DNA from 2 places in the Paenibacillus sp. B46(2026) genome. Region 2 is predicted to be linked to the other one. Evidence: riboswitches for the same ligand, from Rfam matches in the RefSeq annotation. Region 2 holds a riboswitch; the other holds the start of a gene.
The links. A riboswitch is a leader RNA that binds a small molecule or an ion and turns the genes downstream of it on or off. The one in region 2 is predicted to bind glycine.

Region 1: it holds a riboswitch for glycine, as region 2 does, so the genes downstream of both, sdaAB (L-serine ammonia-lyase, iron-sulfur-dependent subunit beta) here and gcvT (glycine cleavage system aminomethyltransferase GcvT) in region 2, are expected to answer to the same signal.

The regions. Positions count from the first base shown of each region.
Region 1 is NZ_CM165907.1:523,707-539,504, reverse strand. Features, by position in the region: gene AC1S8V_RS02575 (L-lactate dehydrogenase) at 1-851, shown strand, start outside; gene AC1S8V_RS02570 (PAS domain S-box protein) at 990-3,698, opposite strand; gene AC1S8V_RS02565 (acyltransferase) at 4,374-4,934, shown strand; gene AC1S8V_RS02560 (ABC transporter permease) at 5,028-5,762, opposite strand; gene AC1S8V_RS02555 (ABC transporter permease) at 5,764-6,480, opposite strand; gene AC1S8V_RS02550 (ABC transporter ATP-binding protein) at 6,477-7,391, opposite strand; gene AC1S8V_RS02545 (HAMP domain-containing sensor histidine kinase) at 7,477-9,000, opposite strand; gene AC1S8V_RS02540 (response regulator transcription factor) at 9,027-9,710, opposite strand; gene AC1S8V_RS02535 (alpha-glycosidase) at 9,938-11,704, shown strand; gene sdaAA (L-serine ammonia-lyase, iron-sulfur-dependent, subunit alpha) at 11,870-12,847, opposite strand; gene sdaAB (L-serine ammonia-lyase, iron-sulfur-dependent subunit beta) at 12,837-13,526, opposite strand; glycine riboswitch at 13,638-13,772, opposite strand; glycine riboswitch at 13,777-13,900, opposite strand; gene AC1S8V_RS02520 (LolA family protein) at 14,050-15,141, opposite strand; gene AC1S8V_RS02515 (sensor histidine kinase) at 15,143-15,798, opposite strand, start outside.
Region 2 is NZ_CM165907.1:5,120,882-5,136,679, reverse strand. Features, by position in the region: gene ptsP (phosphoenolpyruvate--protein phosphotransferase) at 1-1,163, shown strand, start outside; gene gcvPB (aminomethyl-transferring glycine dehydrogenase subunit GcvPB) at 1,403-2,842, opposite strand; gene gcvPA (aminomethyl-transferring glycine dehydrogenase subunit GcvPA) at 2,977-4,332, opposite strand; gene gcvT (glycine cleavage system aminomethyltransferase GcvT) at 4,329-5,465, opposite strand; glycine riboswitch at 5,683-5,783, opposite strand; glycine riboswitch at 5,787-5,909, opposite strand; gene gcvH (glycine cleavage system protein GcvH) at 6,253-6,645, shown strand; gene AC1S8V_RS22840 (PTS mannitol transporter subunit IIBC) at 7,066-8,520, shown strand; gene AC1S8V_RS22835 (BglG family transcription antiterminator) at 8,559-10,661, shown strand; gene AC1S8V_RS22830 (PTS mannitol transporter subunit IIA) at 10,658-11,092, shown strand; gene AC1S8V_RS22825 (mannitol-1-phosphate 5-dehydrogenase) at 11,089-12,234, shown strand; gene AC1S8V_RS22820 (cysteine-rich CWC family protein) at 12,295-12,546, opposite strand; gene AC1S8V_RS22815 (endonuclease MutS2) at 12,685-14,688, opposite strand; gene AC1S8V_RS22810 (AraC family transcriptional regulator) at 15,201-15,798, shown strand, end outside.

The DNA.
Region 1 (15,798 bases), 2.3 Mb from region 2:
TGGTGGACCGGACGTATGAACGTGCTGTAGCACAGGCGCTGGATTTTTCCCATTGTATGGACTTCACACATAATCGCACCAAAGTATATGCAGGGACGTACGCGGATTGTGGCAATATGGATGTAATTATCCTAACCGCCGGGGCGAATCCCAAGCCAGGACAGACAAGGCTGGATATTCTGGAGGAAGCGGAGTCGATTACCAAAGACATCGTGGTTCCGATCATGAACAGTGGATTTAACGGGATTTTTGTCGTCGCTGCCAATCCGGTTGACATAGTAACTTATATAGTATGGAAATTATCAGGCCTACCGCGTGAGCATGTCATCGGTACAGGGACGTCCATTGACTCTTCGCGGCTCAAAACACTGCTGTCTGAAGTCTTCTCCATCGATCCACGCAGTGTGCATGGTTATGCTCTCGGGGAGCACGGAGAATCCCAGTTCGTGGCTTGGTCGCATGTGACCATCGGTGGTAAACCGATTATGCACATCATGGATCAGCACAAGGAGCGTTTCAAACATCTGGATCTGGATGATATCGCACGTAAAACGAAGGATGCCGGTTGGGAGATCTTTACCCGTAAAGGCTCTACTCAATTCGGGATCGGCAATGCCCTCGCACACATCACCCGTTCCATCCTCAATGACGAACACAAAATCATCGCCGTATCGGCTATTCTGGATGGAGAGTACGAGCAACACAACGTCTGCGTCGGTGTTCCCGCAATCATCGGTGGAAATGGCATTCAAGAGATTATCGAATTGAATCTGGATGCAACGGAACGTGAGAAATTCAACAATTCCTGTGAAATCCTATCAGATAACATCAATCGTCTGACACTGGCATAACCCATTTGTATACAGCTCAACTTCATATGCTTCAGCTCAAGTTCAAGAGCCTGTCCACGCAAACACGCCAATAACACTCCATCTGAGGAGGATTATTGGCGTGTTTGCGTTTATTATGGTTCACAGCCGAGTAGTTGTTCAATTCGGTGCAAGTTGAGGTTCGTCCCTTGGCCCCCATTGCTGTAACACCCGCTTCAACTCACTCAGCATAACCGGTTTGCTAATAAAGTCACGCATACCCATCTCCAGACAAGCTTCCTTATCTTCACGTTTGGCCTTGCCTGTAACTGCAATAATTGGAGGTATACGATCCTGTGGAATTAGGCGGTGTAACAGGTCTGTCGCCTTGAGTCCATCCATCACAGGCATATGAATATCCATCAGGACAATATCATAAGCATTCTGAGAGATGGCATCAATCGCCTCCACGCCATTGGTACACACATCTGCCTCGTATCCGAGCTTCTCCAGATATTCTCGCAAAATCTTTCGGTTCACCGGATGATCCTCAGCCACGAGAATCCGCATGGCTACCTTGTCACTTTGGCGTGTACGATCATGATGGAATTGACTCGCTGTCTGTTCTGCTGAAGCATCTACACTCGTCGCAGGAACAGCAAATCGGAAGGTTGAACCTTCCCCTTCTATGCTCTCGACGCTGATACTTCCTCCCATGATCTCCACGAGTCGCTTGGAGATGACCAGTCCCAATCCTGTACCACCATATTTGCGGTTAATCACCGGATGCAGCTGAGAAAAGGACTGGAACAACTGATCTAGCTTGTCAGCCGGGATGCCGATCCCCGTATCTTGCACAGCAAAATCAAGAACGCTATCTTCAGGCTTCTTGCCTTTAATGATGTCCACGGTAACATCAATACTTCCCCGGTCTGTGAACTTGAGCGCATTGCCAACCAGATTCACCAGAATCTGCCGAATACGCATCGAGTCACCTACCATGAACTCAGGAATACTTGGATTGAGACGATATCTGATCTCCAGATGTTTCTCATCTGCACGGGGTTTAAACAGTTCGGCAACCTGTTCCAGCATCTTGCGTAATTCAAATGGTTCATAAGCCAGCGCCATTTTCCCGGATTCCAGCTTACTGAAGTCCAAAATATCATTCAGAATGTTCAGCAGAGCATCGCCGCTGTCTTGAATAATCTCGGCATATTCACGCTGTTCTTCCGATAAATCGGTACCGATCAACAATTCTGTCATCCCCACGATCCCGTTCATCGGTGTCCGGATCTCATGGCTGACCATCGACAGAAATTCTGACTTGGCCTGAGCTGCCAGCTCAGCTGTTTCTTTGGCACGTACAATTTCACGTTCGCCAGTCACATCATTAAACACAACCACCGCGCCCTGAATCTGTCCCTGTTCAATAATCGGCGTCACCTGATACTGCACCAGAAAGCTGCTGCCATCTTTACGCCAGAACACATCTTCCTTAATTGAACGTCTCTGTCCATCCAACACGGTCATGTGGATCGGGCACTCTTCTTGTGGCAAATGACTTCCGTCTGCACGGGTGTGATGGATGATGGAATGTGAGTTTTTGCCAATGAATTCTTTCGCCTCATAACCGAACATCGAAGCTGCTGCTGGATTCATAAACATGGTGATTCCATCCGCATCCAAACCATATATTCCTTCCGTAACCGTGTTGAGAATCAGCTCATGTTGCTTGCTTAGCTCCTGAATCCGTTCCGTATATTCCTTGCGCTCGGTAATATCGGACACGATCCCATAGACACCTACCATTTCCTTATCCACAATAATGGGCACATTCGTAACCGATACTTCGATCTTTCGACCACTTGAATTGACGATTCGGGTCTCATAATATTGCGGTTCGCCTTGCTTCACCATTTCAAAATAATGTTTGCCGTATTGCACTTCGCATTTATCCAGATTGGATAAAAAAGATTGGCCAATAAGCTTATTTCGCGGAATATCCAACATTTGCACCAGTTTGCTGTTCACTGCGCTGTATTTACCTTCCAGATTCAATGAATACACAGCTGCCGGGTTATGTTCAAATAGCGATCTGTATCGCTGACGGCTTTCCCGAAGACGTCTTTCCGCATCCTTATGCTGGGTAATATCCCTGCTGATGCTTACAATCTGGACACTCTTGCCACGCTCTCCAGCCACAGGTTTCGCCAATGTCTCCATCCAGATATAATGTCCCTTCTTGTGCAACACACGCATCTTGCAGCCATTGCCGATCTTGGAAAGATCCATAGGGTCCGGATAATCTCCCGGATAACAATAATCCTTGAAGGACTTTCCTATGACTTCCTCCGGCTTATAACCTAGTAAGGTGTACACGGAAGGGGAAACGTATAACAACTCACCATCCGTAGCACAAGTCGTAATCAGATCTTGTGCATGGTCAGCCAGCACCTGATATTTCTCCTGTGCCTCCTTAAGCTCACGTTGCACTTCCAGGATAGCGGTAACATCTTTGGCAATGCCATAGATTCCTACGACTTCTTTTCCCTCCGTTATAGGCACATACGTGATCTCTGCCTGTTTCAGGGAACCATCTTTATGATAAAAAGTAATGGAATTACTGACTGAACGTCCAGCCAGTACCTCTTTAATGTATTGTTTGCGTGAATTTTCACTGTCCGGAGGACAGATCTCACTCTGATTCATACGAATCAAGTCATCCAGTGTATACCCCGATATCCGCTCTACCGAGGGATTAGCATCAATATAGTTTCCATGAATGTCCATCACATAAATGGCATCCGGATGATTAAAAAACAGTGATTGGTAAGAACTTCCCTCAGAAATAATGCGCTTCAGGGTTTCCGTTTTATTAATATCCAAGGCTTACCCCTCTTTTCTCAGCCACTTTCTTCATCTAACAGAAGGAATTAATTATCCCTTACAGAAATGGGCCTACCCTCGAATAACCATGTAAGCCTGCCTAGAAACAGCTTTTTTTTATTTTATCAGATTCTCGTCTCATTTTGCTTACAATCTATGATCCAATTCACATGATGTGTGATGTAATACTTGGAATTTTGATATTACTTAGGAGGTGTCTTCAAACGCAGGCAAGTTATACAAGAATCGATGTAAGCCTCTAACAAGCTTGAAGTTGAAGCCAGCTGATTCTGGCGAATGGGTAAACGATTTTCTTAAGAACTCAGGACATCTTATTTGGTGTCCAGGTCCCCTTTTTAAATTTTAAAGAACATCAGACACGTTAATCCCCATAATCTCCTGTCATAAACGCTGCAAACGGTTGTTTCATTGGATATAACATGTCTCAGGTTCCTTAGATTTCTGAGATCACTTCAAATCCTTGAATAAGACTCCTCGGATTCGTTAGGGAGTTGAGAGGATGAACCCGCCCCCCGCCTGAGGCAAAGCTTCTCAAAGAAAGAGAGATAATCCGCTCTTATGACGCCTCGATGTAAAATTAACGATACATTTTGTATCAAAAAGGCTATAATCGTTAAAAAAACGTTTTTTGACTACGGAGAGGACGGATGAATCATGCTGCCCAACAGATTTAAAATTGCTTACGGCAAACTAAGAGGCTTGGCCATCTTTGGTAAAATTCAGCCCTCTATGGGCCTGCTGCCACGAATTCGGGGTAAGGTTTATCTGAATAGATTGGGTGACTTGCAGGTGGGAAAGCGGCTTAACATCATAGGCAAACCTTGGGGAACCCAGTTAACGGTGGTCAAGGGCGCGCGGTTAACAATTGGCGATGACGTCATGATTAATGCAGGAGTGGGGATTGCCGCAAACGTTGAAGTGACCATCGGCAATAATGTCATGATTGGTCCTAGAACAAGCATATTCGACAGTGCCTACCACCGAATTGACTCGCTGGATGATGGGAGCCAGACTGCCAAGCGGATTGTGATTCAGGATAATGCCTGGATTGGTACAGGCGCGCTTATTTTGCCCGGAGTGACCATTGGCAGAAATGCAGTTGTGGCAGCAGGAAGCACGGTAACCAAAGATGTACCCGAAAATACACTTGTAGCCGGCGCACCAGCCAAGATCATTCGGGAGTTGACCATTCATGATGGGTGGGTCAGACATTAGAAAAAATCCTCCTGAAGCGTACATACAATAGAGCTTTGCATGTTTTGCTTAAGAGGATTTTGATCTACGATAACCAAGTGTGTAACGGATTATTCAGATTTCTTTTTTCGCAAAATACATCATGCCGATTCCAATGAAAATAACAGCACTGCCTCCGACGACCGTTAGCATCGTCATCAGTGGTACATTGTAGGCTCCGAAACCTCCGCCGTCCACGGGTGTCATCAGAATCATCGGTTGTGCCCATGGATAATACGGCCCAAATGTAGCTGAGTTCACGATGAGAATATTCGGTACAGTCAGTGCAAAATTCAGCGCGAGCGGTGCGGCAAAGCTGCTCCACACCAGGGAAACGAACATCTGCAAGGCAGCCAGTGGGACACAGGCCAGCAACCCAAGCAGCAGTTTGCTCGCCAAGAATCCCCAAGGTACTGGCATCGCAATGTCATGAACCATGCCTGCCAGCAGAATGGACATCAGCAACAATACTTGTGTACCCGCCAGAAGCATGAGTACAATCGTCAGTTTGCCTGCATATACACCTGAACGTGTGAGCGGCAAAACCAGCATCTGCTTCCACCCTCCTCCTGCATGTTCGAAACGGCAGACAAAGGACGTAAACACACCGGTCAGCATCGGCAACAGGAGTAATCCGTGCAGGAAGACCATGGTGCCCATCAATACCTGCCAATTCCCCGATGGAGTGGACAAGAGTCCGATGAGCAGCGCAATGAGTGGACTCAGCAGAATCAGGAGCCATATGGGGGACTTGCCCATTTTCAACCGTTCAGCGGACAGAATTCGGAAATACGTTGTCGCAAAGCTCATATCAGGCCACATCCTTCCGGCTAAAGTGCACCATACCGAGCAACAGGATCAAGAGCCCCAGACCTGCACCCATGCCTGCATACAGATATGGATGGGGTCCATTCCAGGCCATCTGCGCCCATGCGAGCGGAAAGTTCGGTGAGATACTGAGTGCGAACATGCCCGTTATCGCGAGAACGATGCCCAGGGTGACAGGAAGCGCCTGATTCTTGTTTACCATCGTGAGCCATAACTCCAACGACAACACGGGAAGAGCACCAGCTAAAGGCAGCAGCCCCAGCTTGATTGCATGCATCCAAGGGATCTCACTGGCATGGAATCCGAGGACCAGACCCAGACCCACAATTCCTGCGGTTAGCAGCAAGCAGGAGATCACCAGCAGCAGGCAGGCAAGCAGGAACTTGGCCAGATACACGGCCGGTCTGGGAATCGGCATCGCGAGCAGCTGTTTCCACGATCCCTGTTCATGCTCGACATTTGCGATCATGGAGCTGAGAATGGTTGCCCCCAGCATCAGGGACAAGGGCACAAAGATAACCACATTGCCCAGCAATCCGCCCCACAGGTTATCTGCATACTGCTCTTTCAGATAGTCCAACCGTAATCCGAAATTAAGCGCCTGCATTGCTGTAAGTCCAAGAGGGGCCAAAAAGACGAGAAACCAGATTCCTTTCCCCCGAATCTTGAGCCAGTCCGACGATAACGCACGTCCGGTCATATGGTTGCCCCCTCGCCAATGACCCGCATGAACAGATCCTCCAGCGACTGACGCTGTTCCTCTACACGATACACATCATGATCCTGCTCAATCAATCGGCGCACAAGCAGTGCAACCGAAGGGTTATCCATATAAGGGAATGTTAACGCAGAACCCTGTTGCTGACCGAATTGCCCCTGTTCTCTCGCCAGCTTCATAGCCTCTTCCGGCTCGGAAACCGTTAATCGGATAGAGCTACCCGTCTGACTATGCAGACTCGCAATGGTATCCTGAAGCACCATTTTTCCATCACGGATAATGCCGACACGGCTGGCCATCTGCTCCACCTCGCTTAGCAAGTGACTGGAAACCAGTACGGTAATCCCGTGCTCCAGAGGCATGCGTTTGATCAACTCACGAATCTCCTGAATGCCGGCAGGATCAAGCCCATTCGTTGGTTCGTCCAGGATCAGCAGCTCCGGTTCACCCAGCAAAGCGCTGGCAATACCCAAACGTTGCTTCATCCCAAGGGAATACCCCTTCACCGAACGTTTGGCATCCTTGGTCAGATCTACAATGGACAGCACTTCAGCAATTCTCGATTTTGGTACATTGATGATGCGACGTAAGGTTTCCAGATTCTCTACCGCGTTCAGATGTCCGTAATAGGACGGGTATTCGACCAAGGAACCCACACGGCGCAAAATATCCATGCGATCCTTGCGGATATCCTTGTCAAAGACACGGATCACGCCTTTGGTTGGTTTAATCAAGCCGAGAAGCATGCGAATCGTTGTTGTTTTGCCGGCACCATTGGGACCGAGGAAGCCGTAGATATCTCCCTTTTTAATATGCAGATCAAGTTCACGGACCGCTGCACGGTCCCGGTATGTTTTCCATAAATTCGCCGTTTGAATAATATTATCACTCATTGTATGATCACCTCGGAACTATCGTAACCCTCCAAGGTTAAAGCCAAGGTAGTCTCCAGTTTAAGTTTAGTTTAAAAAAGCTATTTCAGCGGTTGGTTGTTTCCCTGTTTCCCTTACCACTGTAGATATATGTCCAGACACCCGCATCAGAACTCTCTTCCCGCTTGCGCAGTCCCATCTCACGAATCAACAGGTCTACAATGGATAGGCCCAGACCTGTGCCTTTTGTGTCGGAATCCTGTTGCATTCCCGGACCACGATCTTGAATAACAATAGCGGTCTCGCCCTGAATCTCCTGTGTTGATATGCCAATATACTTCCCGCTGGCGGCATGACGGATCACGTTTTGGAACAAATTATCGAGAATACGGCGCATTCCCTGCTCATCCATATGCCATATCAATGGTTTCTCCGGAAGGTCAATATCAATTTCGAATTGCTCTTTCTCCCAGACCGGGTACCAGGCCGCCGCCGTTTCCCTGACGATCCGCAGTATATCTTTCTCTTCCAGCTTCAGTGTATATTTCCCACTCGTGAGCAAATTGTAGGATAACATGTTGTCAATGAGGCCGCCGAGATCCTCCATCTTCACTTCCATGCGATGTAATGAACGGTCACCTTGCTCGCTGAGCGCTTCTTTATGCAAAGCATGCATATGTCCACGAATCACCGTTAGCGGGGTACGCAGATCGTGGGAGAGCCCTGCAATGAGACGTTTGCGTAATTGTTCTTCCTCGCGTTCACGCTCGCGGCTGTCGGACAGTTGATGCACCATCTGATTGAAGGATTCCTCCAACTGACCGATCTCATCTGACCGACGAATATCAACTGGAAGCGGAATGCCTTCCTTACCCGGAGTCATCATCGCCGTCTGCAATCGAATAAGCCTTTTGCGAATACGTGCGAAGAAGAGAATCGACATCATGATGAAGATCATGAAGATGATAGTCATGACAATGCCGAGATACAAGAGTTCCAGCGGCCAGTTACTCTGTGTCATTTGCAGAAGTGAACGCGGCACTTCAATGATCATGAAGCCCTGCCCTTTGTCCTGTTCATTCCCGCCGATATATGCAACTACGGTCAGCGGATCGCGAAAGGAAGCTTCTTTCATGAATTGCACCGTATTGTTCACATTCCATAAGGCTGGAATTCGGGTCTCTGCCGTTTGCCCGGAATCCAGTGACCATCTCAATGTCGTGTCTGTCATGCCATCCGGCGACGTGGATTCCAGCAGCGTTACATCTTCACCACCAAGAATAAAGAGGGTCTCACCACTCGCATTCACACGATACATGGAAGATTTGGGATACATGCCATGTAACTGCTCCAACCGGGCCTTAATCTCCTCATCCGAAACACCATCCAAGTTCTCTGCTTCACGCGACCATAGGTTACTGATTCGGGTAACGTCACCGTAAGGTGCAGCTTGATTCGTATTCGTGTTATTTACCACCACAACATATATAATGGATATGATCGGAAGCACAACGGGCACAAATAATACTGCCGCCAAGATCAGGATGATGTATCTGGACATCAAGGACCGCCCAAAGCGAAGTTTGCGCCGCCCGGATTGCTTCCCATCCATGCTTCGTTCTGCCTTCATGATCTTTCGTTCTCTGAACGGCCTGATCATGGCTTCTTCACACGATATCCCACACCGCGGACCGTTTGAATAACTACCGGATTGGCCGGATCAAGCTCCAGCTTTTCGCGCAGATGCCGAATATGTACCATCAAGGTCTTGTCCCCATCCAGATAGGGCTCGTTCCAGACGGCCTCATAGATCTGCTCTTTCGTTCGAATCATGCCCATATGTCGTAGCAGGTAGGCGAAGATGTGGAACTGTTTTCCCGATAAAATAATCTCATCCCCCGTCTCCTCATTGACGATCCGGTTGTCCTTCTCATAAATGGAGAGATGATCCAGCTTCAGGGCTGTATCCGATGAGACCGCAGTTCCTGCCTTACGCAGCTGGACCTCGATTCGGGCAGCCAGTTCATCGGGGTGAAATGGTTTGGTCACATAGTCATCGGCAAAATCAAGACCGTGCAACTTGTCGTCAATGGATGTTCTGGCCGAGAGCATGACAATGGGCACGGCGGGATGTTCTTTTTTCAGTCGCTGACCCACCGTAAATCCATCCAGCCCGGGCAGCATAACATCCAGAATAATGAGTGAACAACCGACAGCAGCCTCCGCTGCACCTTCACCACTGCCGAGCCATACCACCTCATAACCGCGCTCCTCCAGATCGGCTCTGACCCATGTCGCAATTTCCGTATCGTCTTCAATATATAACAGTTTAGTTTTCATCCGAATATTCGTTTCCTTTCTGTCCCCATTGGGTTAATGATATATCTGAGCATAATAATGATAAAAGCTGCCTATAACAAATGAATTCATGTCTTGTTGAAACAATGTTGAAGCCTTTACGTTACCACACATGCTAATTATAGCTTATCCATTAACGTGGGGAATGTCATATTAATCAAGTCTACCAAGTACATATTAGTTCTACACCTGACGGGAGGAATTTCATTATGCTGCTGGAAGCCATCTATCATCAACCGAAACGGAACTGGGCCTATGCCTACGACCGGGATACGATCCGTCTACGCCTGCGTGCCAAAAAGGACGATCTGACCGAGGTACATGCCTTGACCGGGGACAAATATGCTTGGGATGCAACCAAAGCGCTGGTTCCCTTAACCAAGTTTACGACAGACTCCATGTTCGATTATTACGAAGGTGAAGTGAAGCCTCCTTACCACCGACTGAAGTACTCTTTTCTATTAAAAAACGGAGACGAACAGATCTGGATGACCGAGACGGACTTCCAGGAAGAAGAACCGGACGATCCGGGCCGTATGTTCCAGTTCCCTTATATTCACGCCGGAGCTGTGTTCACACCCCCTGCATGGGTGAAGGATGCAGTGTTCTATCAGATTTTCCCTGAACGATTCGCGAACGGCAACCCAGATATTAGTCCGGAAAAGGTGGAACCGTGGGGGGGCGAGCCGACACCATTCAATTTCTTCGGCGGTGACCTTCAGGGCGTGATCGACCATCTGGATTACATCAGCCAGCTTGGTATTAATGCAATCTACTTCACACCCATCTTCGAAGCCACCACCAATCACAAATACGATACCGAGGACTACCTGCATGTAGACCGGCACTTTGGTGACGCAGATACCGTGAAAAGGCTGGTCGAGCTGTGCCATGCGCGCGGAATCCGCGTTCTGCTGGATGCCGTGTTCAACCATTCCGGGAAGACGTTTGCACCGTTTGTGGATGTACAGAAGAACGGGGAACAATCCAAATACAAGGACTGGTTCCACGTGCACGAATTCCCGCTGGATGTGAAGGATGGCATTCCTACCTATGAGACATTCGGATTCGAAGCGCACATGCCGAAGCTCAATACGGAGAATCCGGAGGTTAAGGCCTATCTGCTGGAAGTTGCCGAATACTGGATCAAGGAAGTGGGTGCAGACGGATGGAGACTGGATGTCGCGGACGAAGTGGATGATGCATTCTGGCGTGATTTCCGCCGTGTAGTCAAAGCCGCTAATCCGGATGCCTATATTCTGGGCGAAGTATGGAACGAGTCCTCTGCCTGGCTGCAGGGAGATCAGTTCGATGCTTCCATGAACTATCCGTTTACCGATGCCGTGAATGCCTTTTTTGTGAAAAATACCATGCAGGCCGAACAGTTTGCGAACTCCATCGGTCGACAGTTATCCCGCTATCCGCTTCAGGCCAGCGAAGTAGCATTCAACTTGCTGGACAGCCACGATACCCCGCGTCTACTCACCCTGTGTGAGGGCGATCAGCGCAAGATGAAGCTGGCTGCGTTATTCCAATTCAGTTATATGGGGGCTCCGTGCATCTATTACGGAGACGAGATCGGAATGGACGGTGAGCATGATCCCGGCTGCCGGAAATGCATGGAGTGGGATGAAGCAAAGCAGGACCGGGAACTGCTCGACTTTTATCAGAAACTGATCTCCCTGCGTCATGCTCATCCCGCCCTCCGTGCGGAAGGCACCATTCGTTTCCTGCAGGCTCGCCACAATGGGGGGCAACTGGTATTCGAACGGCAAGACAATGAGGAACGCATCCTCATCTTGTTCAATCGTTCAGAGGAGACAGCCATTGTCGAACTGGAGGCAGGTGACGGTGAGTGGACCGAGCTGTTCGGCGGAAACCATCGTACTGCCAAGGAAGATGGCGTGCTCGCCATTGAGCTGCCTACGTATGGATATGCCGTACTGAGTACGGCTGTGACTCAGGGATCGTCTTAATACTCATACATGTGTCATTCCGTTTATGCAGTACATCTCGGCTATACCCAACCGCAAAACAAGCGTCCTGCATGACCTGAATCCAGGTTTGCGGACGCTTGTTTTTGTATTCGCCGTTATACATAATAATGTCACTGATTTATATCTCGGTGGTCCCGGTTCAGCTTAAACCTGAGGGTCCGTGTCCACTTGAGCATTATCTGCCCCACTTGTAGTTGTGTCAGAATCGGCTGTGTTCGATTCCGGCTCAGGCTCAGCACGCTTTGCCTTCGGTTTAGCCAGCTTCTGCATCATTTTGCGTCCGGTTGGCGTCTGGGCCAACCCGCCCTGGGCTGTCTCCCGATGGCGACTCGGCATTGCACTGCCTACTTCCAGCATGACGTCTATAACTTCGTCTGACGGAATGGCACTACGCACACCGGCCAATGCCATATCGGCCGCAGCCAGTGCTGTTACGGCACCAAGTCCATTACGGACGATGCACGGAATTTCGACGAGCCCTGCGACTGGATCGCAGATAAGGCCCAGTGTATTTTTCAACGCCAAGCCAACGGCATGAACGACCTGCTCCGGTGTACCTCCACGCAGCTCAACCATAGCACCCGCAGCCATACCAATCGCAGAACCCACTTCCGCCTGACAGCCACCTTCGGCACCGGAGATAAACGAATTGTTGGCAATGACATAACCGATTGCCCCGGCACAGAACAACCCGTTCACCAAGTGTTCGTCCGTCCAGCCAAACCGCTCTTGTGAACTGATAAACACACCAGGAATAATGCCGCAGGAACCGGCTGTTGGTGTTGCCACGATCCGGCCCATGGAGGCATTCACTTCAGATACACACAGGGCATACGCCATGGCAAGTGCAGAAGCATCGCCAGAGCAAGTCTCACCCTTGCGAATGTACTCGGCCATTTTCTTGCCGTCTCCACCCGTTAACCCACTGCGTGATGTGGTATCTTCCGTTAATCCCCTGTGTACCGCTTCCTTCATCACTTGATAATAGTCCGACATCTGCTGCACAACATCCACTTCCGGCGTATTGGTCTCCTGGACCTGCTCCTCAATCATTAGCTGAGCAATGGTTTTGGATTCCGCTGTACAGATCGTATTCAGTTCATGCAAATGTTTAAACCGCATCCGAATCAACTCCTCTCTTCAAATCAATGACACGAATGTCCAGGACATGGTCGAGCGAACGCAGACGCTTCAACATATCCGGATTAGGCACGCCGTCCATCTCCATTGCCGTCAGCGCTTCTCCATCACGGGCTTTCCGATCTACCTGCATATACCCGATGTTAACCCCGGATGAGCTGATCGTGGATGTCACTGACGCAAGCACCCCCGCTTTGTCCGCATGTCGCAGAACGAGTGTCGGAAACTCTCCACTGATCTGAACACGAAAATCATTCATCGCATGCACTGATACGCTGCCGCCGCCAATGGAAGCACCGATCAGCGAGCATACGCGATCTCCATGCCACAATTCAATTTTGACCGTATTCGGATGAGGAGCAGGCAGGCCGCTTGTATAAAACTCAACCTCCATGCCCGCTTCCTCTGCGTATTGCTCTGCATCTGGAATACGCGGATCGTCTGTGACATAGTCCAGCAGACCACCGATCAGTGCCAGATCTGTTCCGTGCCCCTGATACGTATCTGCAAATGAACCGTACAGTGTCAGTCGTGCCCGATCCGGTGTACATCCCAGCCACTGTCGAGCAATTCTTCCTAACCTTGCTGCTCCAGCTGTATGTGAACTTGAAGGCCCCGTCATGGACGGACCAATAATTGAAAAAACATCTTTAAACCGCACCTGCAACCCTCCATTTATATTCGTCATTTCCATCCAGAAGCATATACAGATTGTTCCTTATTTACTGAATGATGACACCAAAAAAGGACAGAAGAAGGCCCCAAGCCCTCTCTCTGTCCTCGATACCTGAGAGTTTCATGATCAGCAGTGTCCAAGGACAAGGTGAATGCCTGCGATTACAGGCAAGCTCACCGGGCTGACTGATCATATACCCCTTGGGTGGCGCAATTCGCGCACTCTCCAGAGTTGCGTCCAACGATGGTACATTTACCTGAGAGATTAACCACTACGCCGGGTGCGCAGCAGCTTGCTCCTTCGGTGCCTGAACACTAGCCATTTTGCTCGGCTAACCAGGTCTCTCCCGCTCGTTATCATCCGCTGTATAGTCATATCCTCGTTCGAACACACATCGAACGTGTATCTTTTGTTAAAATGATCATATTCGGTACATATACTTACAGATTAATATGCTACACATTATATGTCAATAAAAGTGACGTATAATTATCATCTTTATCACTCATTAGGAATGATTAGGCAGCTTCAATTCATTTATCCAAGCTTGAAGCTTCTCTTTCGTCCATCCTTCGTTTTCACCCATGACGGAGTACCGCAAGCCATTTTCACTCCATGATATGTTCCGAATGCTCTTCATATATGAACCCTCGGTGTTACGAACCTTAATCTTGGCTTCATCCGGCATTAGTGTATCGTCCACATTTTCTTCCGGCATCTTGAATACCGTCAGGCTGACTTCTACCTTGTCGTCACGTACATAATACAAGGTTACTTCATCTCTGCTCAGCTCACCGCCCAATGTAGACATTTCGATCCGTGATCGTTCGAATTCTCCACTCGTGTCCTGTAGGAACGGCTGTTCCAACGCTTTTTCCGCTTCCTCTAAGGTCACTTCGGAATTCTGCATCATATCGTTCAAGTCCTTCACATCGACCTCCTTAGGGATGTCAATTACGAAAGTATCCTTTGTGAATTCAGGGTCATACTGAATCGGATCATAGACCATTTCTGATTTCCCATCCCCATACGCGCTGTTTACTTTGACAATCATCCACGTTTTGGGGTCTACCCAATACTCTGAAGATATGGAGAATACGCCTTCTTCTTTTGGTGTCAATTCAATATGAATGACGTCCTGTCCATGAAGTTTCTCCTGTCCCATCATATTCACATCATGCGTAATACGTAACCGCTCTAGTTGATCAACCAATATTTGCTTCTGGGTTTGATTAGGCTGTTGTGACACGGATGATGCATCCATGGAATATGCTGCTCCTGTTTCTTTTTCATAAAGGATGATCTCCTTTCCGTTATTAACTGCGTAACTGACATTGCCATTCTCGGATGTTTCCGTGCGCTTTCGGCCGGTTTCACCATCTACCCATTCCTTAATTTGCATCGTGTTAGTCAGCTTGTCGTCCGCCCATATCTTCATCACACCTTCCGCATAATATGAGGCAGGTTCTGTTTCTGCTGAGACAACCTTCTCGATCATATCGTCTCCTGACATAGCCAGCATATCCTTCTCCGCGCAACCTCCAAGCAGGGCGCCTGCAAGCAAAGCAGTACCCAGCATCATCCATCCTTTTTTCATCATCTTACCCATCCTCTCTGCGTTTACATTCTCCATGTTCAGGCAATCGGCATGCTGCCAGCGTTCCATATCCTTCGTATGACCACATGCGCATATCCCCCCCGTGCTTTATTGCAACCCGTTTGGCTATACTCAATCCCAATCCCGAACCACCTGCATACGTCTTCTCCTCCTGATTCTGGTGTTGAACATAGGGTTCGAAGATACGAATGAGCTGTTCTTCAGGAATAGCAGGACCTTCATTTTGTACTATGATCAATGTTGCCCCCGCCCTGTAGTTATCCAATTCATCTCCAAGCGAGGGAATAATCCATTCTGGGAGCTCCCCATCTGAAGCAATAACCCCTAGTCCCATTACACCGTTCGTCCTTGTGTGGCGTAGTGCGTTATTTATCAGATTATCTGTCAGGCGCATCAGTTGTTCGGGATGAACTCGGTACAGTTGATCTGTGCGGACATCCATCTTCACGTCAATCTGCCCACGCTCGGCAAGTCCCTCATAGCTCCCAAGCAGCATATCGAAAAACTCCTCACCTTCCACCTCAACCATGGCCATCTCCGATTCAGTGGAACCCAGCGCCGTATACATCTCAAGTTCACTAATCATCTGTTTCATCCGCTTCACATTCCCATACAGCACGTCCTGATATTCCTGCCTTT
Region 2 (15,798 bases):
GTGGACGTACTTCCCACTCGGCGATCATGGCTCGTTCGCTTGAAATTCCGGCTGTCGTTGGAACCAAGGATATCTTGGCTCAAGCGAAACAAGGCGATATGATCATTGTTGACGGTCTGGATGGTCACGTGCTGGTTAACCCTACTGATGAAGTTATTGCTGAATACCGTGCCAAACAGGAACAGTATGATGCACAACGTGCAGAGTGGAGAAAACTACGTGATGAGCCAACGGTAACAGTGGACAACGTTCATGTTGAACTTGCAGCCAACATTGGTACACCGAATGATGTAACGGGTGTTCTGGAAAACGGCGGCGAGGCTGTAGGCCTGTACCGTACCGAGTTCTTGTACATGGGTAGAGACAAGCTTCCTTCCGAAGACATTCAGTATAATGCTTACAAAGCGGTACTGGAAAAAATGGAAGGTAAACCTGTCGTTGTTCGTACACTAGACATCGGTGGAGACAAAGAGCTTCCATACCTGGATCTGCCAAAAGAAATGAATCCATTCCTCGGCTTCCGCGCAGTTCGTCTGTGCCTGGACCGTCTGGATATCTTCCGTACACAATTGCGTGCATTGCTGCGTGCAAGCGTACATGGAAACTTGCGTGTCATGTTCCCAATGATCGCAACACTCGGTGAATTCCGTGAAGCAAAAGCTGTCTTGCTCGAAGAGAAAGAGAAGCTGGTTGCTGAAGGTATTGCTGTTTCTGACAGCATTCAACTCGGAATCATGGTCGAAATTCCTTCGACTGCAGTTCTGGCGGATCAGTTTGCCAAAGAAGTGGATTTCTTCAGTATCGGAACGAACGATCTGATTCAATACACGATGGCTGCTGACCGTATGAACGAACGAGTGGCTTATCTGTACCAACCTTACAACCCGGCCATTTTGCGTTTGGTTAAAATGGTTATCGATGCAGCGCATCGTGAAGGCAAATGGGTTGGCATGTGTGGTGAGATGGCAGGAGACGAAACAGCAATTCCATTGCTGCTCGGTCTCGGATTGGATGAGTTCAGCATGAGCGCTACATCCATTCTGCCAGCTCGTAGTCAGATCACCAAGCTGTCCCGTGTGGATATGCAGGAACTGGCTGCCAAAGCTCTGGATATGCAAACGGCTGAACAAGTCGTTGAATTGGTTCAAAGCATTCAAGCGTAATTTTGCCGGGGGTTCCTCCGGATTTGAGGTTTTTCTTTTTCCGATAATGAGCTGCATTCATGCAGCGATTTTTGCCGGTATCCGCGAATTATGTGGATATCGGCTTTTTTTGTTGCGCGAATGAATAGGAAATAAAAGAGGAGTACGAGGAGAAAGGTCCTGTAATGTCTAACCAAAAAAATACTCTTACTGATGTAGTTAACATCAGCAAGAGCATGGATTAGAAATTCACTTAGTGTTTAACTGCAAGCGCAGTTCAGAACAGGTTTGCGTGCCGCGGTTGTTTCATCGAGACGGGTAACCGGTGTGCCATACGGTGCATTCAACACCAGTTCAGGTGTCTCTTCTGCTTCTTTGGCAATCCGTATCATCGTATCAATGAATCCATCCAACGTTTCTTTGCTTTCGGTTTCCGTTGGCTCGATCATGATGCATTCCTCCACGTTGAGTGGGAAGTACACCGTAGGAGGGTGATATCCAAAATCAAGTAATCGTTTGGCAACGTCAAGTGTACGCACACCATACTGCTTCAATCCCCGGCCAGACATGACGAATTCATGTTTGCATACCCCTGGATACGGAATCTCGTAGTAAGGTGCGAGACGGGCCATCATATAGTTGGCATTCAGTACCGCACATTCAGAGACACGGCGCAAGCCTTCTGGTCCATAGGTACGAATGTAGGCATAGGCACGAACCAATATACCGAAGTTACCGTAGTAGGCTTTCACCCGGCCAATGGATTGATCGCCTTCACGATCGAATGCATACATCCCATCAGCATTTTTGATCACCATCGGTTTAGGCAGGAACGGAACCAAACGACTCTTCACACCTACTGGTCCGGCGCCAGGTCCACCACCACCATGAGGCGTGCTCATCGTTTTGTGCAAGTTCAGATGCACCACGTCAAAACCCATATCACCCGGACGGGTAATGCCCATAATAGCATTGGAGTTGGCTCCGTCGTAGTACAGCAAGCCACCAGCCTGGTGTACGATGGATGCAATCTCCTGAATATCTTTCTCGAACAAACCAAGTGTATTCGGGTTCGTCAGCATCAATGCTGCTGTATCCGAACCGACGGCTGCACGGAGTGCGTCCAGATCGACCAGTCCGTCTGCGCGGGATGGAATCGTCACAGTTTCAAATCCTGCAACGGTTGCACTTGCCGGGTTGGTCCCATGAGAAGAATCGGGCACAATGACTTTGGTACGTTGTTCGCCACGACCTTCGTGGTAGGCACGAATCATCATAAGTCCAGTCCATTCTCCATGGGCACCAGCGGCTGGTTGCAGAGTCACAGCGTCCATACCTGTCAGACCTGCAAGGTCGTTCTGCAACGTATATAACAGTTCAAGTGCACCTTGAATGCTGGATTCATGCTGGTACGGATGGATTTTGGCGAAACCATTATAACGGGCAACATCCTCATTAATCTTTGGATTGTATTTCATCGTACAAGAGCCCAGTGGATAAAATCCGTTATCTACCCCGAAGTTGCGACGGGACAGGGCTGTATAGTGTCGAATAACATCTACCTCGAACACTTCCGGCAGTGCTGCTGCTTCCGAGCGGAGCATTTCCCGGGGAATCAACGTATCGGCATCCTGACGAGGAACGTCACATTCTGGCAGGGAATAAGCGACACGTCCAGGGCTGCTGAGTTCAAAAATCAATGCTTGCTCCGGAGCAGGAGATAAGGTCTGTGCACTGTATGTTGTAGCTGTCTCAGATGGAGCCGAAGTGGAGGAAGAGGTGCCTGTTTCCGATTGTCCTTGTACTGATGTTGTCGTTGTCGTCGTTTCCTGAGTCACAGCGATCCCTCCAATGCTCGTGCGAATTCGTCAATCTCTTCCTTACTGCGTCGTTCGGTAACAGCAACCAGCATATGTCCGGCAAGCTCCGGATAATCACGTCCGAGTTCGTAGCCACCAATAAAGCCCGCATCCAGCAGTTTCAACTGAAGTGTATTCACGTCTGTTCCTTCAGGAAGTTTAATCACAAACTCATTAAATGTTGGTGCATTAAATGTAAGGCTAACTCCAGGAATCGCAGTTAATGTATTCAGGGTGTAATGACTCTTTTGTAAATTCAGATCCGCTACATCGATCATTCCTTGTTTACCCATGATGGACATATACACAGATGCGCTGAGTGCAAGCAAAGCCTGATTGGAACAGATATTGGATGTCGCCTTTTCACGGCGGATATGCTGTTCACGCGCTTGCAGCGTGAGTACAAAACCACGCTTACCATTGCGATCGGTTGTCTGGCCTACGATTCGGCCAGGAATTCGGCGCATATGAGGCTGGGATACGGCGAAATATCCGCATGTCGGGCCGCCAAGTGAAGCGGCGATGCCGAGGGGCTGCGCGTCGCCAACAACGATGTCGGCACCCAGCTTGCCTGGGGCTTCCAGCAGACCCAGCGATAGCGGGTTAGCACTTACGACGAGCAGGCCCTTGTGCGCATGCACGAGGTCAGCAGCCTGCTTTACATTTTCCACGGCACCAAAGAAGTTCGGGCTCTGGATCATGACAGCAGCGGTATCGTCCGATATGGCGGCTTGCAGGGCATCCCAGTCAGTGACGCCATCCTTATAGCCAATCTCAACAATCTCCAGACTCAGTCCGTGCGCATACGCCTGCAATACCTGACGGGCTTCCGGATGAACGGTACGGGATACGATGAGCTGTTTGCGACGAGTTGCCGCTGCGGCCAGATTACCTGCTTCTGCAAAGGCCGTTGCACCGTCATACATGCTGGCATTGGCTACAGCCATACCGGTTAATTCACAGATGTAGGACTGAAACTCGAAAATGGCCTGTAGTTCACCTTGGCTGATCTCAGGCTGATAAGGTGTGTAGGCGGTGTAGAACTCGGAACGGGAAATGACATGATTGATGACGGAAGGAACATGATGATCATATATGCCTGCGCCGAGGAAGCTGGCATGTGTTTCGAAATTGGCGTTGGCGCCAGCCTGTTTGGACATGTGACGTGTCAGCGCGTATTCATCGAGTTTGGAGGATACGGGCAGCTCACCCTGATAACGAATCTCTTTAGGAATGTCCTGGAACAGATCCTCCAGCGTATCCACACCGATGGTTGCGAGCATGGCGCTCTGATCCTGCTCGGTCATGGGAATGTAACGGTGCTTGCTCATGCTTGATCAGCTCCTTGAGTAGGTGTCTTTGACGTACGTGTCCGTTTATGAAAAGGGGTCTTCACGACCTCGGCTTTCAGTTTCTTGCCGCGGATCTCAATCTCAAGCGGGGTTCCCAGCGCAGCGTATTTGCTGTCGATGAGGGCAAGCCCCAGATTACGCTTCAATGTAGGTGATTGTGTGCCTGTTGTCACTTCACCAATCTGTACGCCTTCGGCGTAAATCGGATAGTGTGGGCGGGGAATACCGCGCTCCAGCACTTCGATGCCGACCAGTTTGCGGGCGGGACCGTCTTTTTTTTGCTGTAACAAGGCTTCGTGTCCGATAAAGGGTCCAGCATTCAGCTTCACAAACATACCTACGCCAGCTTCGAGTGGAGAGATGGTTGCCGACAATTCCTGTCCATACAGGGGGAGCCTCGCTTCAAAGCGCAGTGTATCCCGGGCACCAAGTCCAGTTGGTACCAGTCCGTGACTTTCTCCAGCCTGCATTAATCCATTCCAGACCACAGCGGCCTGATCCGCAGGTACATATAGTTCAAAGCCATCTTCACCGGTATAACCGGTACGGGACAACAGCAATTTTACTCCACATACTTCAGCATCCTGCACAAAACGAAACGGTTCAATCGTGGATACATCCATATCTGTAACTTTTCCGATAATATCTACAGCCAGTGGACCTTGCAGAGCCAGTAGTGCCGTCTGCTCCGAATCGTTGGTCAAGCTTACGCCAGGGATCAAGTGCTCTTGCAGCCATGCCCAATCCTTGTCGATGTTGGAGGCGTTAACCACGAGCATATAGTTCTGTTCTTCCAGCTTATACACGAGCAGATCATCCACCACACCGCCATCCGGATAACACATCAGGGTATACTGGGCTTGACCAGGGACCAGCGTGGTCACATCATTGGTCATCATTTGTTGCAAAAATACTTCAGCCTGATCACCCTGTACTGTGAATTCGCCCATATGGGATACATCGAACAGTCCAGCACGCTCACGTACCGCTTCATGTTCTTTCTGGATTCCGCTAAATTGCACCGGAAGCTCCCAGCCTCCAAAATCAATGCACCGTACGCCTTCATATTGCTGATACAGTGGGAAGAGTGGTGTTCTAAGCAAATCGGACATCAAATCACCTCGTCATGGGCCGTCAGCCGACCGAATATAATAATCGTGGATCAATGAATCAGGGTATTTTTAAATTTTCAGCTAGAGATTTTCATCACATAAGTATGGTAAGGCAGCTATGGCAGCGCCGATCTGAATCCTGTTTTTCGTTTTTTGGGAAAAAGGAAAAGGACAGGCCAAAGAACCGGCATGCCAAGTAGCACGCTGTATTCTAAGGCTCTGTCCCTTGTACCTGAGAGTTACCCCGCTGCGTTGTGCAGCAGGTTTCCCCTTGGGTGATCATTACGCCCGCACAGGGCGAATAGATGCTCTCCAGAGTTGCGTCCCGTAAAAGTCCTTTTGCCTGAGAGATTCACCGCCGCTTATCGGTGGTTTACTCCTTCGGCGTTACCTCATGTACATCCCGAATCGGGTGTCACGGGTAATCTCTCCCTTTACATTCATCCGCGGGTATAACATAGTCCAATAAACACATTTACTCCTCTCATTAAAACGTGAATCCACTGTCGATGTCAAGAACGATATCATAGAAAATGATTTAAAACCGAATGTTTAATATAATTTTAATTTTATTGTTCGTATATTTATAAAGACTGCGCTTACTATTCTAATATTCACCAGTATATGTAGAAAGAGTGTATTCAGGTTACGGTTTGAGGAGGCAATTAGCAAATAAATTGTGAGGTATCTTGACATTTGATTCATAAATATCATACGCTATGTTCTGGGAAAAAGGTTAAGGTCAAAGAACGCATGCACTCATTAATGAAAAGCGAGGCGGATATCGATGAGCGAATTGAAAAGTGATTTCCTGTACAGTGAAGAGCACGAATGGGTGCAAACCGTAGGGGAGGATACTGTACGTATTGGCATTACCGAGTTCGCGCAGCATCAGCTGGGTGACATTGTGTTTGTGGAATTGCCTGACCTTGAATCCAATGTAAAAGCAGAAGACAGCATTGGAACGATCGAATCGGTCAAAACGGTTTCGGACTTGTTCTCTCCCGTCACTGGTTCAATTATTGCAGTCAATGATTCGTTGCAGGACTCACCTGAACTTGTGAACAGCTCTCCTTACGAGGAAGGCTGGATGATTGAGATTCGTGTTGAGGGAGATCTGACAGCAGCATTGTCTACATTGATGAATGCAGACGCGTATCGTAAACATACGGAAGAATAGTATCAACGAACTTGTACTTATTAACATATATTTTTATAAAAATATGAGACGTGCTTCATGTTATTGCGACCTGTGTGAGCCTATGCTTGCAGAGGTTTTTTTGTGCTTTCCAATGAACGTTGTGAATGCTGATTTAAGCAGATTGTGGATGTGAATAGCAAGATTAGTCCAAGCTATAGGATAGAAAATGATTTTGGAAATAATAAAAGTCATAGGCAAGAAAAGCCTTGTGTACCAATGGGTTCAGCCATTATGCATAGATAAAAACGATTACATAACCTAATGTTGTCATCATTGTTCATGACGAAAGTACGCTTTCATTTCATTGAACAGGAGACCATTCTCGCTTAGGATTACAGCAGGGGAGAAATGATACCCCTTTCATAAATCATAATCACTTGATCCAAGGAGGATAATACAATGAGTAATTTGGACCAATCGTCCAATTCCAAAGGTGGGCTACGGGTAGGTGTGCAGCGTTTTGGCCGATTCCTGAGTGGTATGGTCATGCCGAATATGGGAGCGTTCATCGCCTGGGGATTAATTACGGCCATGTTCATTCCAACAGGCTGGTTCCCTAACGAGACGCTTGCACAGCTAGTCGATCCGATGATCAAATATTTGCTGCCACTGTTAATTGGTTACACCGGGGGTACGATGGTGCATGGTCAGCGTGGTGGTGTCGTGGGTGCCATTATGACCATTGGGGTCATCGTGGGTAGTGATATCCCGATGTTCCTCGGCGCCATGATTGCCGGACCACTGGCAGCATGGATCATCAAAAAGTTCGATAAATCCATTGAAGGCAAAATTAGAGCCGGATTTGAAATGCTGGTTAACAACTTCTCAGCCGGTATTATTGGCGGGATCTTGGGGATTTTTGCTCTACTGGGCATTGGGCCTGCTGTAGAAGCGATTAGCAAAGTATTGTCTGCCGGGGTACAAGGCTTAATGAATCTGGGCTTGCTACCGCTGGTCAACCTAATCATTGAACCAGGTAAAGTATTGTTCCTGAACAATGCAATCAACCACGGTATTCTTACACCTATTGCAACAGATCAAGCGAGAGAATTAGGGCAATCCGTATTATACATGCTTGAATCCAACCCAGGTCCGGGACTGGGTATCTTGCTTGCTTACTGTTTCTTCGGACGCGGAATGGCCAAATCTTCTGCACCAGGTGCCGTTATCATTCATTTCTTCGGGGGAATTCATGAGATCTACTTCCCTTACATTCTGATGAGACCGATTCTGATTCTTGCCGCAATCGCGGGTGGCGTCGCAGGTACATTAACATTCATGCTCACCGGAGCAGGACTTGTTTCGGCACCATCACCGGGTAGTATTATCGCGTATTTCCTCTTAACACCAAAAGGTGGATACCTGCCGATGCTCGCAGGGGTGCTTGTAGCAGCCGTCGTTTCTTTCCTGGTTGCAGCAGTGTTGCTGAAAACGGGTAAACAAAAGGACGAAGATCTGGAGTCCGCATCCAGTCGGATGAAAGACATGAAAAGTCAAGGAACCGTGCCAAACGCTGGCATTACGGCAAATCATCGTGAAGCAGACAGAGCCGCGGATATGGCTTCTTCTACAGTGAAAACAGATGTGAAGAAGATTGTCTTCTCCTGTGATGCAGGCATGGGGTCGAGTGCCATGGGCGCTTCCATTCTACGCAAGAAGATGAAGGCAGAGGGGATTGACGTTACGGTGACCAATACGGCCATCAGTGATATCCCGCCGGATGCAGATGTGGTAATCACACAACAAATATTAACGGATCGAGCTCGCTCCGTTGCACCGAACGCAGAACATATATCCATCGACAACTTCCTAAAAAGCCCGGAATACGATGCGCTCGTTGAACGTCTGAAGTAATTGCACGCATTCGTTTTCCCTGAGCCGGAGGCTGAGATATGAGTATTACCAAAAGACAGCGTGAAATCGTGGAGTTTCTGCTGGAGCATCCACATGAAGTCACTGCCGGCGAAATCGCCGTTGAAGTAAAGGTCAGTACCCGAACCGTTCACCGGGAGCTTCAAATGATCGAACAATGGCTTGAACCTTTGGGCATGAGGCTGGAAAAAAAATCAGGAACCGGTATCCGAATCGATGCCAGTTCCGATGATCTGGCTGTATTGCGCCAGCAACTAGAGGGTAAAGAATACGTAGAGTTTACGCCGGAAGAGCGTAAGCTCTTCATGCTTTGCATCCTGCTTGATGAACCGGAGCCTGTAAAGTTGCTCGCCCTGGCTTCGGATCTGAAAGTGACTGTATCCACTGTAACGACTGATCTGGACGATCTGGAGTCACGGATTCGTCAGGCGGGACTGAAGCTGGTTCGCAGACGTGGATATGGCGTCAAGATTAACGGAAGTGAGACGATTCATCGCACGGCCATAGCTGCACTTGCACTGGAATTTCTGGATGAGTCCGACCTGTTCGGAAGACAGCCTGAACAAGGAGGCTCCATCGTAAACCAAAAATTGCTGGATATGATTGGGCACGGTGATGTGCTTACGGTCGAAAATGCGTTATGGCAACCAGATATCGAATGGCTGGAGAACATCCCGGAACGCCAATACATGAAGCTGCTGATTCAATTATCCGTAGCGGTTGTACGTATTCGTAAAGGCTTTGGCATTGGCCGTATTTCTCCACGGGAGAAAACGGGAGATGGAGTTGCAGAGCAGGATGAGATGAAGGTTCCACCTTATATGGCTTCCCGCTTGTGTGGTGTGTTATCCACCCAGCTGGGGCTGACATTCTCCCAAGATGAGCAAGCTTATTTTCACAGGCTATTAATTGAGACCGAGCAACGGATTCACTCTTCGCGGCTGTTGCCAATAGACGACTTGATTTTACTGGACAGGGTACATTCACTGATTGATCAGATGCAGGCGAGAACGCATTACGCCTTTCATGAGGATCGTTTGCTTCGTGAAGGTCTGCTTGGTCATATGCAACCTGTAATGGAGCGAATTGAAGGGCAACAGATGATTCGTAATCCGCTTTTGCAGCAGATTCGCAAGGATTATGACTCCCTCTTCGAAGATGTCAAACAATCCGTGCATCAAGCTTGGCCAGGCACAGACGTTCCGGATGAGGAAATTGGTTTTTTGGTCATGCATTTTGGAGCTTCCATCGAGAGGTTACGTGCATTGAAACGGGAAATCAGAGCGATCATCGTGTGTACAAGCGGAATCGGATCATCCCGCATGCTGTCCAGCCGACTGTCGAAGGAGATTCCCGAGATTCGGATCATGGATAGCGTGTCCTGGTATGAAGCTGCCCGGATGCCTCCAGATCAATATGATCTGGTGTTATCCACTGTCGATCTGCCGATGGATGAGCATCAGTATTACAAAGTGAGTCCATTGCTCACGGCGGAAGAGAGCGAACGTCTGCGTCATTTTATCCGGACAACAACATTACAACGACAGCATAACAAGCCCCGTGAAGCAGAGGTTCAGACGACAAGTCGTTACTCGGACCCTGACGGAATGGAAGCAATTCTGATTGAAATCGTCCGAATTATTGGCAAGTTTCAGGTGTATCCGCTGGATAACCAAGATATCGGTTTCTATAAAACCGTGTATGGAATGTGCAAAGTACTCCATGAATCGGGTGTGCTGAAGGAACCGGAGGAGATTGCGAAACGGTTGGAGGCACGTGAAGCAGTGGGGAGTCAGAAGATTCCCGGTACAAGACTTGCACTGTTTCATACACGCAGTGAGGGAATCTACAGGCCGTCCATCAGCCTATTCCAGCTTACTGAGCCACTCCTTCGTACACCGGATGATCCGGCAGGAGTTACCCATGTTCTTTTGATGCTCGGTCCCAGAGAATTATCCAAGGAAAGCCTGGAGGTTCTCAGTGAGATCAGCGCCCTGTTATTGCAGGAAGAAATGATTACATTACTGGAAAAGGGAATCAGGGATGAACTCATTCATTACCTGTCCCAGGAACTCGTTGGATTTTATCGCAGTAAAACCGAAATTGGAGGTCAACCATTATGAGTATGTTAACAACAGATAAAGTCATCATGAATGCGACGGCTCAGGACAAATATGAAGCGATTCGTATGGCTGGACAGATTCTGAAGGATGCGGGACATATTACTGCTGATTACATTGAGAAGATGATTGAACGTGAAGAGATTGTCTCGACCTATGTAGGGAACGGACTTGCGATCCCGCACGGTACGAAGGAATCCAAAGCTTTCATTTTATCCACAGGCATCTCTGTCATTCAGTATCCACAGGGTGTAGATTTTGGCGAAGAAAAGGCTTATATGGTCATTGGTATCGCGGCTCAAGGCGGGGAACATATGGAGATCTTGACTAGCATCGCGGTGATCTGTGCTGAGGATGAGAATATGGAGGCCCTGCGTCTGGCGAAAACAGCCGAAGAAGTTATTGCTATTCTGGAAAGTGAAATGGAGCTATGAAGGCCCTACACTTTGGCGCAGGTAACATTGGACGCGGGTTTATCGGATTGATCCTCTCCCGTGCAGGGTATGAGGTGGTTTTCTCCGACGTGAATCAGACCTTGGTAACCGCTCTTCAGCAACGGGGACAGTATACGGTGGAACTGGCTAACGAGAGCAAGGATCAGGAGACCGTCACAGGCGTAAATGCAATCGATGGAACCCAACTGGAGACAGTTGCCCAAACCGTTGTGGAAGCTGATCTGATTACAACCGCAGTGGGCGTGGGTGTGCTGAAACATATTGCACCAGGTATTGCAAAGGGACTTGAGAAAAGACTGAATTCCGGTCCTGCTCAAAACCCTCTTCACATTATTGCTTGCGAGAACGCAATTGGAGCCAGTACGCAATTGAAAGAGCATGTATATGCTCTGCTCGATGAGCAAGTGTGCTTACTTGCGGATCAGTACATCTATTTCCCGGATTCGGCTGTAGACCGGATTGTACCTATTCAGCATCATGAAGATCCGTTGCATGTACAGGTGGAGCCTTTTTACGAGTGGGTGGTGGATCGTTCCCAGATGGCTCCTGCATTCAAACCGGTTGAGGGCATTCTATATGTCGATGATCTGGAGCCGTATATCGAACGAAAACTGTTCACTGTTAATACAGGACACTGCGTTGCAGCATATATCGGTAATGTACACGGGTATGACACGATTCAGAAGGCTATTGCCGACGAAAAGGTGAAATCGATTGTCTACGGTGCTCTGCAGGAAACGGGAAAAGTTCTGGTGAAGCGTTTTGGATTCAACCCGGAAGAACATGAGCAGTATATTGTCAAAATATTGGGACGGTTCGTCAACCCGTATCTCACCGATGAGGTTACTCGTGTTGGGCGTTCTCCGCTGCGCAAGTTGTCTCCGAATGATCGTCTGGTTCGCCCGGCCCTTCAGGCCTATGCGGATGGAACCGAAACGACCTATCTGGCTATGGGTATGGCAGCAGCCTGCAAGTTCGATGTATCCGATGATCCGGAAGCGGTTGAACTTCAGGACATGATCCGCCAGAAGGGGATTACAGCTGCGCTCCACCATTATACGTCCATGGATGAGCATCATCCGGTGCTTGAACAGGCTGTTGCCCAGTATAACCAAATGTAAGAACAGTGGTAGCCAACTAATAGTATAGATGAGGCATAATGAAGAAGAGCCATACAGTCGTTAACTGTGTGGCTCTTCTTTGGGTTGGCGTTTATCGGCATAGTCGTCCAAACAGCGTTGACAAATGCACGATTTTCGGCGCTGCTCTGCCGGAATGCGGTCGAATACACCTTCGGGGAAAGTAGCCCGGTTACACCAGCATTCCGAATGAGGATGTCCTGCGGCATAGGAACAGCGATTAGCTTCCCCGCATAACGGGCAGACAAGAACATCGATACGGGTGTGCTCTTGATCGTTTTGTTCTGCAGACATTGGGTTCTTTCCTCCCTGTGAATAGCTACGAGCTGAAGTTGAACATACTGGTCCCAGTATAACAGAAATGTGCTGGTGATTATGGATTTCACTGTGTATATATGACGTCCAGTTCACCACATCTGTTTCTCCCATTGGCTATTCTTCAGGCGGTAATTCAATCTGTAGGCCTTCCACATGTTTGCGTCCCATCAATTTACGCTTCTTACGATTTTCCTTTGTTTCTAGCACAATGTCCAAGTCATAATCGTCACCTGGATAAAGCTCATCTGCGGATATATGCAGGGTCAGGCGTTTCTTATGAATTTTGACTTTGCGTCCCCGTAGCATGACCCCGATATTTCCACGGCTATCCTCCACATCACAGACGATGCCCGACTGATTAAGATAGGCCGCATACACCCGATCTCCTTTGCGAAAAGTTTTGGCAGGAGCAAGAGAATCCGACTCTCTGGTTGTTGTCTTTTTGTGGAGACCGACTGAATCCTTTGACTGCTTCGACTGATTCCGCTTGGACAACTCTGCTGGGCCGTCTGATTCTGTAACGGAACGATCAGGCGTCAGGGCCGGTGTTTCCAAAGGAGGTGACGTGAACACGAATGTACGATCTCTTGAAATACTTTGATTCGACAGGGACTTGGATCGCTCGATAATCCGTTGTGGCATGCCCAGCTTTAATGCGATGGAATAAGCATAGCTCTCACCAGCCTCTCCGATACGCAATCGATACAGCGGCTGGAGAGAAACGGTATCAAATTCCATACGGGCATTTTCAAATCCTGGCGTGGCAGCAGCAAAATGTTTGATTTCACCAAAATGTGTTGTCGCCACAACGGTTGCTCCGCGGCTGTGCAGCTCCTCCAGCATGGCGATGGACAGTCCAACACCTTCACCGGGATCTGTACCGGAAGCCATCTCATCAATGAGCACCAGAGTTGATGGATTGGCCTGTTCCAGTATGCCAATCATATTGCGAATATGTGCAGAGAATGTACTGAGTGCTTGTTCCATACTCTGTCCGTCACCAATATCAACCGCTACCTCGTTATAAACAGCCATCTCGCCACCTTCCTCTACCGGAATAAGCAAACCGGATTGCATCATCAACGTGAGCAAACCTAGCGTTTTGAGTGCGACCGTTTTACCACCGGTATTGGGGCCAGTAATAATGAGCGACGAGTACGTTCTGCCAATTGCAAAATCAAGTGGAACCATGGAAGAACCCATGAACGGATGACGTGCACGTTGAAGGCTAATTTGACCCTGAGTATTGACTCGAACGGTACGTCCATCCATGGTGGCCGCATATTTGGCTTTGGCAAACAGGAAGTCCAATACACCTACCGTTTCGGTGTTCAGTGCGATTTCACGGCTATACGATTCGGCCAGGGAGGTTAAATCACCGAGAATTCTCATCTCCTCTCGGGACTCCTCAGCTTGTAGAGCGGCCAATTCCATCTGTAAACTTACTAACTGGGCAGGTTCGATATATACGGTTTGCCCGCTCCCCGATTCATCCAGCACACTGCCTTTCACCTGTTTGCGGAACTCTTTCTTAATGGGCAGAACCGTTCTTCCTCCGCGTTGGCTGATGACATGTTCCTGCATAATGGAGCGATGTTTGCTCACCAGAGAATCAAGCTTTCGTTTCATGCGCTCCTCATTCACCGTCATTTTTTTACGAATTCGAATTAGTTCCTTGCTCGCCTGATCCTGAATGCGTCCACTATGGATGCAACGCTCGATCTCACTCAGCAAAGGTTCGATCAGAATCATGGATGCTGCATAGCGACTGACGGTGGGAGCAACCGCTAATTTGCCCTCCATGTATTTCATGAGTTGTGCACAGCTTCGCAGGAACTGAGCGAGATGACTGAAGTCACGTTCACTGAATAGATAACCGGTACCGAGCAGATCCATAATCGTTTCCATTCCGTCCAGTGAAGGAAGGGGGATGCTGGCCCCGAAGCGAATCAATGCAGCCGCTTCTGCAGTTTCCTCCAGGCGAATTTGAATCAGGTGAGCGTCAACCATTGGTTTCAGTTCTCTGGCATAACGCTTGCCCAGATAAGACAGGGCACAGTCTGCAACGTTTTTTTGAATTTGTGGATAGCCCAAACTGTTTAAGGTGTTTTCATTCATGCGTGATCTCTCCTTGGATTTGAATTGGGATTTCAGTTAAAGCGGTGAAACGTATTCCTGAAAACGCAAAAAGGGCGGAGAATGAACAAACGTCATTCTCCGCCCTAAACGTATGGGAAAGCAGAGTCCACTACAGGTCTATATTAAAAAATCCGCGCTGAACACAGCGCGGAAATAGACCCGGACAACTACAATCCCGGAGGCGATTTATGATATCCGCTGTTCTTAACTAAGTACAGGGATCTGGCGCATCATGAAATACACGTATGCCATAAGGGCACAAGCGCAATGAAAGGCCAAACTCCTGAATATGAAACTTGGTTAGTTAAGAACATTCACCGACATTAAAAATCTCTCCTTCGACTTGAGGAATATGCAACCAATATAAACTGGAAATTGGTTTGAAGTCAACCTTTAGAATAAATGAGTGGACTTGAATAGGAATGGGTTTTAAAATAACAATAGTAAAATAATCCAATGAAAGCGATTTTATAAGAAGGAGGATGCTCTTCTTGCCTAAATATTTATTGCGTTTGCTTTGCTTTACCCTGATCCTCGGAGCCCTTCCGGTTATTGTAATTGGTTCCGTATCGTATACGATTGCATCGCGTGACATTGAACAGAAAGTGCGTGAGAGTAATCTTCAGATATTGCATCAGACCCAAATGCGGGTAGAACAAGTTTTGCGCAGCCTGCAATTATCATCCATCCAGTATGTCAATTCGCCTTTGGTACTACAAGCGATGAAGAAACCACTGGACAGCAGCGAGTTTCAGGAGATTCGTGATCTGACATCCGGCTTTAACAATTTGCAAGCGGTTACGAATATTGACCAAGCCTATCTGGTTAATCTGGATGAAGATTGGGTCGTTTCGATGCGTTCTTTTGGCAAATTGGATGATTTCAGCATTCGAGACCGAATTGGCTCCTACCTAAGTTATACCAACAGCCTGTTCTGGGTCACTCAGAATGCCAGTTCAGCCAAAGAAAGTGTACCTGTGTCAGCAGGTATGGGTGAATTAACACCCGAACAGGCACCTACCCTTATTTCATCGGATAATGTGGTCAGTATGGTATTCAAAATCCCGATGGTACCGACGAATGTGAAAC